Regions from separate parts of the Stappia sp. P2PMeth1 genome, predicted to be linked through region 3. Evidence: predicted binding sites of a transcription regulator. Region 3 holds the regulator's gene; each other region holds the start of a gene.

Evidence for each region. Region 3 encodes LexA, which represses DNA repair genes until DNA is damaged. Its sites were predicted from a motif close to TGTTCNNNNTGTGTTCNG; they were not measured.
Region 1: the regulator LexA is predicted to act here: its motif matches at 1,226-1,243, upstream of P2PM1_RS03665 (nucleoid-associated protein).
Region 2: the regulator LexA is predicted to act here: its motif matches at 1,102-1,119, upstream of P2PM1_RS16955 (helicase-related protein).
Region 4: the regulator LexA is predicted to act here: its motif matches at 1,292-1,309, upstream of recA (recombinase RecA).

What each region holds. Positions count from the first base shown of each region.
Region 1 is NZ_FYAW01000009.1:142,994-145,197, reverse strand. Features, by position in the region: gene P2PM1_RS03670 (hypothetical protein) at 1-157, opposite strand, end outside; gene P2PM1_RS03665 (nucleoid-associated protein) at 150-1,160, opposite strand; gene P2PM1_RS03660 (hypothetical protein) at 1,525-2,204, opposite strand, start outside.
Region 2 is NZ_FYAW01000022.1:305,307-307,510, forward strand. Features, by position in the region: gene P2PM1_RS16955 (helicase-related protein) at 1-827, opposite strand, end outside; gene pyc (pyruvate carboxylase) at 1,639-2,204, shown strand, end outside.
Region 3 is NZ_FYAW01000015.1:140,634-142,837, forward strand. Features, by position in the region: gene glp (gephyrin-like molybdotransferase Glp) at 1-613, shown strand, start outside; gene lexA (transcriptional repressor LexA) at 1,062-1,778, shown strand; gene P2PM1_RS08075 (ComEC/Rec2 family competence protein) at 1,931-2,204, opposite strand, start outside.
Region 4 is NZ_FYAW01000027.1:34,869-37,072, forward strand. Features, by position in the region: gene recA (recombinase RecA) at 94-1,173, opposite strand.

The DNA.
Region 1 (2,204 bases), on a different contig from region 3:
CCATCCCGGAGTCGGCCATAGCATCCTCGTCAGCTTCGACCAGCAACAACGTGTTCAAAATCGCTTGGTTGCTGATGGTCAGCCGACCGGTGCCGTCTGTCTCGAACTTAGTTACGGCATAGACGGCCTCAAGATCTGCCCAGCTAACCCTAGCCATTTCCGTATTCGACGGTCAGCTTCACCCTCAGGTCTTCGGGTAGGTTGCGTAGGGTGAGGGTTTCATTGTCGTGGTCGTAGGTCACCTCGCCTGCCTCGATTGCCGTCCGGTCGAACTCCAGGGCCCAATGGTCGGTACGACCCTTGAAGCGCACCAGCGTGTTCAGCATGGCCTTGTTAGGAATGAAGTTGTCGTTGAGCATCAGGTCCGGGTCGGCGAGATGCTCCCTTAGGCTGTCCGGGTCTTCGGGATGGAGCTCATTGGTGAGAGCATCGAACGAAAGCTCGACCTTCTTGGAGGCGGCCCGGTCGCAGATCTCCTTTGCTTTAGCCAGGAAGGCAGTCTTCTCTTCGGCCTCAAGACCCTTCTTCGCGGCCAAAGATTTCAGTGCCTCCACCAGGTTCCTGGTATCAACCTTATCCTGCACCGCGTCATCACAGCCGAGAAATGCCTGGAAGTACTCTGCAACGTTCCCCTTGCCTTTCAGGAAGCCGATGTAGCGCTCTTCCTTGGCTGCCCAGGCGCTAATATTGATGCGTCCGGCGAAGCGGAACCCGTCGATATCCAGGTGGGTAACGTCCTTGACATCATGTTGCTGGGTCAGTTGCGCGCTGAGCGTGTCGTTCACGATCGCCACCAGCAGATAATGCCGCTGGTCCCGCTGGAAGTGCGCGAAGAACACGTGCCCGCCCGTCGCTGCAGCCTTGGTCTGCGCGTTTACCGCCAGCGTTTTCATCAGCGCCTCGGTAAGCACGGCGAAATCCTTTTCCTCTGCCTCGATGTACTCACGAAGGTGGCGCGGAGTGGGAAAGTTGTCCTCATCCTCTGAGAATTTACCATGCGACTTGGACGTGCGGCGGCCATAGAGCTTGTGAAGCTGATCGACCAGCCTCTGGACCGTATTACTGACGGGCAGATCCGATTTGCCCAAGGAAATGTCGAACTTGTCCGCGTCCTTCTTCAGGTCGTGGACTGCAACGCTGATGATATTGTTTTCTGCCAAGGCCCCCTCCAAGTAAGACCGCTAAATTACCGACGAAACGAGTAAATAGAAAGGCCACTCTGGATCAGAACGCAACATGAACAAAATTGCCGGAAAGTCAACGGGTGCTCGATATGCTCGCGCTTGGAGGCAAAGCGAGCGGATAAAGGGCTCCCGCAAGCAGTCCGGATAGAACTAACAAGCGGACATCAACCGGCCGCCGTCAGTCGATGACCTGCCATCCCTGATTGGGCGGCCGCAGCGACTTCGGGTCGAATGTGATTTGCGCAGTGCGAGCCCGAGCAGTTCGCGCAACCTGGTCGCGCCCACAAAGAGATTCGCCGCCGCGGTGAGCCTTAGCGTTCAGACCGTGCGAACACTCCGATCACCTGTCACCTTCAAAATGCAGACTCAACGTGTCCTGCAGCTTACCCAACGTGCCGTCCTTACGAAACCGCGTGCCACTGATGATGAAGGTGGCGCCTTTGTCGCTCGCGTAGAGGGTAATTCCCGTGACGGAAAGACGTAGGAAGCGCCCGCGATTTTCCGCTGCCACGATGTCTCCGATTTCAATGCCCAGGATGGACTGGGCCAGCGCAGAGCGCTCGGCTTCCAACTCCGTCTCCCAGTCGGCCAATTCATCCTCAATGCGCGCCAGAGCTTCCCGTGCCGACCGAAAAGGTCGTTCTCTTCCGAACCGTATCCGGTCCGCCAGCAAGAGCTTGTCGTCTGGAACCTGCCGTTTGATCGCGTATGTGGCGTGCGATATCATCTCATATACGCGATCGGCTTCGAGTAATCCCTGTAGACGCAATCGGTAGGGTTTCACGGTGGCGCGGGAAACGCCCGGTGGCAGCTCGATTTCCCGAACGGGCATGTAATCGATCGGCATGATATCGCGCAGCTTGAGTCTGCCGGTGGCGACCCGTTCAGGCGGATCCTCGTCGCGCCACGCTCGCCGGGCACTTTCCACCCAGACTTCGGTGGCTGAAACACACAAGGTGCTGTCCAGGAAAATATGCGCCGCCGGCGCATAGAGATACCGGGCCGACCACGCATGATCCA
Region 2 (2,204 bases), on a different contig from region 3:
GTCAGCATCCGGTACTGGTAGCCGTCGAACTTGCGGATGCCGGCGAAGGCGATGTGATCGACATCGAGATTGAGGCCCATGCCGATCGCGTCGGTGGCGATCAGGTGCTGCACGTCGCCGTTCTGGAACAGCTCCACCTGAGCGTTGCGGGTGCGCGGGCTGAGCGAGCCGAGCACCACGGCCGCGCCGCCGTGCTGGCGACGAATCAGCTCGGCGATCGCGTAGACCTCGGAGGAGGAGAATGCGACCGCGGCGGAGCGTGGCGGCAGGCGGGTGATCTTCTTCTGGCCCGAATAGGCCAGCACCGACATGCGCGGCCGGGTGATGACGTTCAGGCCGGGCAGCAAACGCTCCAGCAGCGGGCGCGCCGTGGCCGACCCGAGCAGCAAAGTCTCCAGCGTGCCGCGCATGTTGAGGATGCGGTCGGTGAAGACGTGGCCCCGCTCGAGATCCCCTGCGAGCTGCACCTCGTCGATGGCGACGAAGTCGGCGACAAGATCGAGCGGCATTGCTTCCACGGTCGATACCCAGTAGCGGGTCCCGGCGGGGATGATCTTCTCCTCGCCGGTGACCAGAGCCACCTTGTCCTCGCCGACCCTTTGAGCGATGCGGCCATAGACCTCGCGCGCCAGCAGGCGCAGCGGCAGGCCGATGATTCCGCTTTCGCGGGCGATCATCCGTTCGATGGCGAGATGGGTCTTGCCGGTGTTGGTGGGGCCGAGGACGGCGGTCACGGTGCGCGCGCGGGCGACCGGCGGCAGCGTTGTCCATGTGGGGCCTGTGGTGCCCCCGGCCGAAGACGGCCTCGATTGTCCGGAATGAAGCATTGGCTGGAGCTGTGCTGTGCGATCCGTGCCACGGCGGAGCCCGCCACGATCCGTTGCGAAATAGAACCGCGCGACGGGATGGCGCCGGGGTCCGGATAGGTTTGTCGGCGGAAGCGTCAGGCGACCGCAAACCCGTTGGCTCGACAGGTAGCACAGACGGTCGCGGGCTGTCGCCTGCTGTTTTCCACAAGCGGGGAGGGACGACGACCGCCGGGCGGGACGCCCCGCTTCGGTCCGTTCCGGCAGCGCGAAAACCGACCTGCGTCAGGGTGAACAGAACGAGTCCGGAACAAAGCCGGACCGAATCGATGACTCGCACGGATTCAGGTTTCGTTCTCTACGACATGTTGTGGAGGCAGAGGATCACGGGGCGAAATCGTGAATCTGCTCAAGGATTTGAGTCGACCGATTCGGATCCGGTCGAATTTCTTGGCGCTGCGAAACAGATTTCCATCCCGTTAACCAGCTCGATAAAATTCGAACTGCAAAATTCACGTTTGTCGAAACCGCGAACGAAGCCTGTCCGAATCGCTGACAGACAGTTGTTCCTGATATGTTCATTCGATATGTTGTGCCCCGCCCGAGTGGGCATAGCGGATGATGAGGATGGGGTCGCGGGCGTTCGGTGGGTCTCGCGAAACGGGTTTACCCGATCGTTTCATTCCGGGACGATTTGCCGGCAGACATTTGCGGGGCCTATCGGTCCTCTCGTGCCTGCCATCTTCCCTTGTTGCGGTGCAACAGCTAGAACGCGGTGACGCTAAGGCACCGGCGCCCCCTTGCGGGGTGCTTGTCAGGAGGAGGGGCTGACTTGGCAATTCGGAAGATTCTCGTCGCCAACCGTTCGGAGATCGCAATCCGCATCTTCCGCGCGGCCACCGAACTCGGCATGCGCACCGTGGCTGTCTATGCGGAGCAGGACAAGCTGGCGCTGCACCGGTTCAAGGCCGACGAAGCCTATCAGATCGGCCGAGGCGCGCATCTGGCGGAGCCGCTCGGACCGATCGAGACCTATCTGTCGATCCCCGAGATCCTGAGAGTGGCGAAGGCGGCGGGCGTCGACGCGATCCATCCCGGCTACGGGTTCCTGTCGGAAAGCCCCGAATTCGCGGAAGCCTGCGCGGCGGCGGGCATCGTCTTCATCGGTCCTTCGCCGGAGACCATGCGCCGGCTCGGCAACAAGGTGGCGGCTCGCAATCTGGCCGTGGAAGCAGGTGTTCCGGTGATGCCGGCGACCGATCCGCTGCCCGACGACATGGACGAGATCCGCAGGCTCGCCGCGGAGATCGGCTATCCGGTGATGCTCAAGGCGTCCTGGGGCGGGGGCGGGCGCGGCATGCGCGTCATCCGCGACGAGGAAGTGCTGTTGCGCGATGT
Region 3 (2,204 bases):
CCATGCCGGCATTGCCGCGCTCGTCGAGGATTGCGGCGGCGAGGCGCTGCAGCTCGGCATCGCCGCCGACCGGCGTGAGCACATCGCCGGCAAGATCGCCGAGGCGCGTGCGGCCCGGGCCGACATTCTCGTCACCCTCGGCGGTGCCTCCGTCGGCGACCACGACCTGGTGCAGGAGGTCCTCGCCGCCGCCGGCATGGACCTCGGCTTCTGGCGCATCGCCATGCGGCCCGGCAAGCCGCTGATGGCCGGCCGGATCGAGGACATGCGCGTCCTCGGCCTGCCCGGCAATCCCGTCTCCAGCCTCGTCTGCGGCGTTCTCTTCCTGCGGCCGCTGATCGAGGCCCTGCTCGGCCGCCCGCCGCACCGGCGCGACGCAGACCTGCTGCCGCTGGCCGCCGATATCGGCGGCAACGACCAGCGCGAGGACTATCTGAGGGCCCGCATCCTGCGCGAGAACGACGGCACGGAGCGCGTCGCGCCGTTCGAACGGCAGGATTCCTCGATGCTGGCAACGCTCGCCCGCGCCGACGCGCTGGTGGTGCGCCCGCCCCACGCCGCCCCCGCGCCCGCCGGCACGCCGGTGCCGGTTCTGCGCCTGCCGCAGGGCTAGAACCTCCGATACAGCGCCCGAACCTTGCCCGAGCCGATCTCGCAAACTCTTGAAAAGAGGACGGTTTCCTGCGCGCCTGCGCCGCATCGAGGGTGAGGTCCGCGCCGGTCATCTCTCGCCGGACGCAGGACATCTCGACCTGGCGCGGCCTTGGCGGGCGGAATCGCTTGTGGAACAAGGCGGGAACGGTTAGACTGCGTTCATGATTTGTACATGGGCTTGAGTCGCGATGGGCGGCTCCCTTGGTGGTGCTCCATGCCCTTGCACGGCCACCAATAAGGGGGGTGCGCGCGGCGATGGCGGCGGAGGCGGAAACGCTCGCGCCGACGGCATGATCCGAAGGCCCGAGCCGAAGGTGCTCGACCACACGACGTAGGACGTCATGGGTTTTGGAATTTGGCGGCGCTTGCGCCGAGACGTCTGAACCGGAACGGGGGGACCCACGCGCATGTTGACGCGCAAGCAGCACGAATTGCTCCTGTTCATCCATGAGCGGCTGAAGGAGACCGGCGTTCCGCCCTCCTTCGATGAGATGAAGGACGCGCTCGACCTGCGCTCCAAGTCGGGCATCCACCGGCTGATCACGGCGCTGGAGGAGCGTGGCTTCATCCGCCGCCTGCCGAACCGCGCCAGGGCGCTGGAGATCATCAAGCTGCCCGAATCCGTCTCCCCCGGCCTTGCCTCGGCGCGCGGCCAGGGCTTCTCGCCCTCCGTCATCGAGGGCTCGCGCGGCAAGCTGCCGCCGGTCGAGGCCCCCCCCCCCCCGCCGATGCCGGCCAATGACAGCGTTGAGATCCCGGTGATGGGCCGCATCGCCGCCGGCGTGCCGATCGAGGCGATCCAGACGCACAGCCACACCATCGCCATGCCGGCCGACCTGCTCGGCACTGGCGATCACTATGCGCTGGAAGTGCGCGGCGATTCGATGATCGAGGCCGGCATTCTCGACGGCGACACGGTGGTGATCCGCCGCTCCGACAGCGCCGACAGCGGCGACATCGTCGTCGCCCTGATCGACGACGAGGAGGCGACCTTGAAGCGCCTGCGCAAGAAGGGCGCCTCCGTGGCGCTGGAGGCGGCCAATCCGGCCTATGAGACCCGCATTTTCGGGCCCGGACGGGTGCGCATCCAGGGCAAGCTGGTGTCGCTGTTCCGCCGCTACTGAGGGCGGACCCAGGGCGGGCGGGCCACGGCTGAACGGGCCGAGGCTGGGGCCCGCGTTGAGAGAGCCCTTCGGCGCCGGGCCGGCGCGCCCGGTTCGGATGAGGCATTGCCCGTTGGGCGTGAGTCCGGCGGCAGTTGGGCGTCATTTCGGCGTCATTTCGGCATCCAGGGCCGGCGAAGCCCGTAGCTCGGGCGCACCGCGACGGCAAGAGCGCCACCTGCGCTCGAGGGCGACGGCGCAGCGGACGGTGCCTGTGCGGGCGTTGATCGGGACGCGACCGGGATATCCGGCGCACCGAAAGTGAGCGCGACGGCGCCCTCCCGGGCAAGCCGTGCCCCGTCGATCACCAGCCGCGCCCGGCACCCGGGCGGGGCGTTGAGCGCCGAGACGATGATATCGACCTTGCGGCAGTCCTCCTCGAAGGCG
Region 4 (2,204 bases), on a different contig from region 3:
GGAATTGACTTCGAATTGGCCGAAAGGGCTCTAGGATGCCTGTCCGGCACATGTCAGGCGAGCCGCCCGGCACAAGGGCCGGGCGGCATCACATCAATCGTCGGCGGCGCCGTCGTCGTCGGTTTCGGAGAAGGGATCCGTGATGCGTTCGGCGATCAGCCCGGCATTCTGCCGGATCGCCAATTCGATCTCGTCGGCCAGCGCCGGGTTGTCGCGCAGGAACTGCTTGGCGTTTTCGCGGCCCTGGCCGAGCCGCTGGCTGTTATAGGAGAACCAGGCGCCGGACTTCTCGACGATGCCGCCCTTGACGCCGAGATCGATGAGTTCGCCCATCTTCGAAACGCCCTCGCCATAGATGATGTCGAACTCGACCTGGCGGAACGGCGGGGCGAGCTTGTTCTTCACCACCTTGACGCGGGTCTGGTTGCCGACCACCTCGTCGCGGTCCTTGATCGATCCGATCCGGCGAATGTCGAGGCGCACGGAGGCGTAGAATTTCAGCGCATTGCCGCCGGTCGTCGTCTCGGGCGAGCCGAACATCACGCCGATCTTCATGCGGATCTGGTTGATGAAGATGACCATGCACTTGGAGCGCGAGATCGAGGCGGTCAGCTTGCGCAGCGCCTGGCTCATCAGCCGCGCCTGCATGCCCGGCAGGCTGTCGCCCATCTCGCCGTCGAGTTCGGCCTTCGGTGTCAAGGCCGCGACCGAGTCGACCACCAGCACGTCGATGGCGCCCGAGCGCACCAGCGTGTCGGCGATCTCCAGCGCCTGCTCGCCCGCGTCCGGCTGGGAAATCAGCAGCTCGTCGATGTTGACGCCGAGCTTGCGCGCATAGATCGGATCCAGCGCATGCTCCGCATCGATGAAGGCGCAGATGCCGCCCTTCTTCTGGGCCTCGGCAACGGTGTGCAGGGCCAGCGTCGTCTTGCCCGACGATTCCGGCCCGTAGATCTCGACGATGCGGCCGCGCGGCAGGCCGCCGATGCCGAGCGCGATGTCGAGGCCGAGCGAGCCGGTCGACACGGTCTGTACCTCGACCACCTGTCCCTGGCCCATCTTCATGATGGAGCCCTTGCCGAAGGCGCGTTCGATCTGCGAAAGGGCGGCGTCGAGCGCCTTGTTCTTGTCCATCTGAATGCCTTCGACCAAGCGGAGTGAATTCTGTGCCATGAGGCTACCATCCTTATTTCACGCCGCGCCCGGCGATTCAAACTGCGCTTTTGTACCAGTTTTGTTCTCATTGCACAAGAGAGATCAAGCTATTGATATAACTTGATTTATAGGATAGTGTTCCTTTTGTGTTCCGATAGGATGTCGGGTGCCCCCGCGCGCCACCGCGGCGGGAGAATCGGTTTGGTCTGCCGTCAGCGCCGGGTCGCTTGTCGCAGCCGGCGCAGACGGCAGCGGCCCGTGTCCGACCGGATCTTCGCGCAAGGGCGCGCAGGGATACGGGCGGACTGCGGCCGGGCAGCAGATCGGAGACGGGAGCAGGTATCGAGTGAGCACCCAGGACGCGGCGCGAGACGGAGACAACGCAGCACAGAGACCACGCAGCACGGACAGGAACGGTTGGTGAGAACAGCGGAAGAGGCTGAACCGAGCCCGGATAGGCGGCGGCTTGCCCTCGGACGTACTTTGCCTTGCCCCCAGACGCACTTTGCCTTGCCCGAAGTGGCGCAGGAACGGCCGGGCACGTCGGCCGCTTTCTCGGCCGTCATATCTGCGCCTTGTGCGCGCGCCGCCGAAACCAACGAAAACTGGATGGAGGCCAACCGATACCTCAACATGGACGACCTCAGAGAGAACAAGAAGCTCGAACTCCGTAGGCCGCATGACCAGCTTCACGGCCGCCCCAATTCGCAGAACTTGACGCACACAACCACGACAGCCTGTGTGAGGCATCGGCCCGCGCATCGTTTCCGCCGTTGTTTACGGCCGGCCTCTCCTGGCGCCTTCCCGGACGAGCAACGCGAGATCCGGGACCGGCGAGCCGAGGGCGTGTGTGGCAACACTCAGGTGTGAGACCGTTGGCGCGGGGGCTCCCCGATCCCCGCGCGGCGCTGGCGCACCGTCCGGGAGGACGCGGGAGAGAGGCAGCGTGTCGCCGCTGGCGCTTTCCCCCCCTCTGCCGGCGGCGCCGACACCTCCCCCTTGAGGGGAAGAGAGGAGCTTGGCCTGCGGCCGGCGCACCGCTGCCGCGA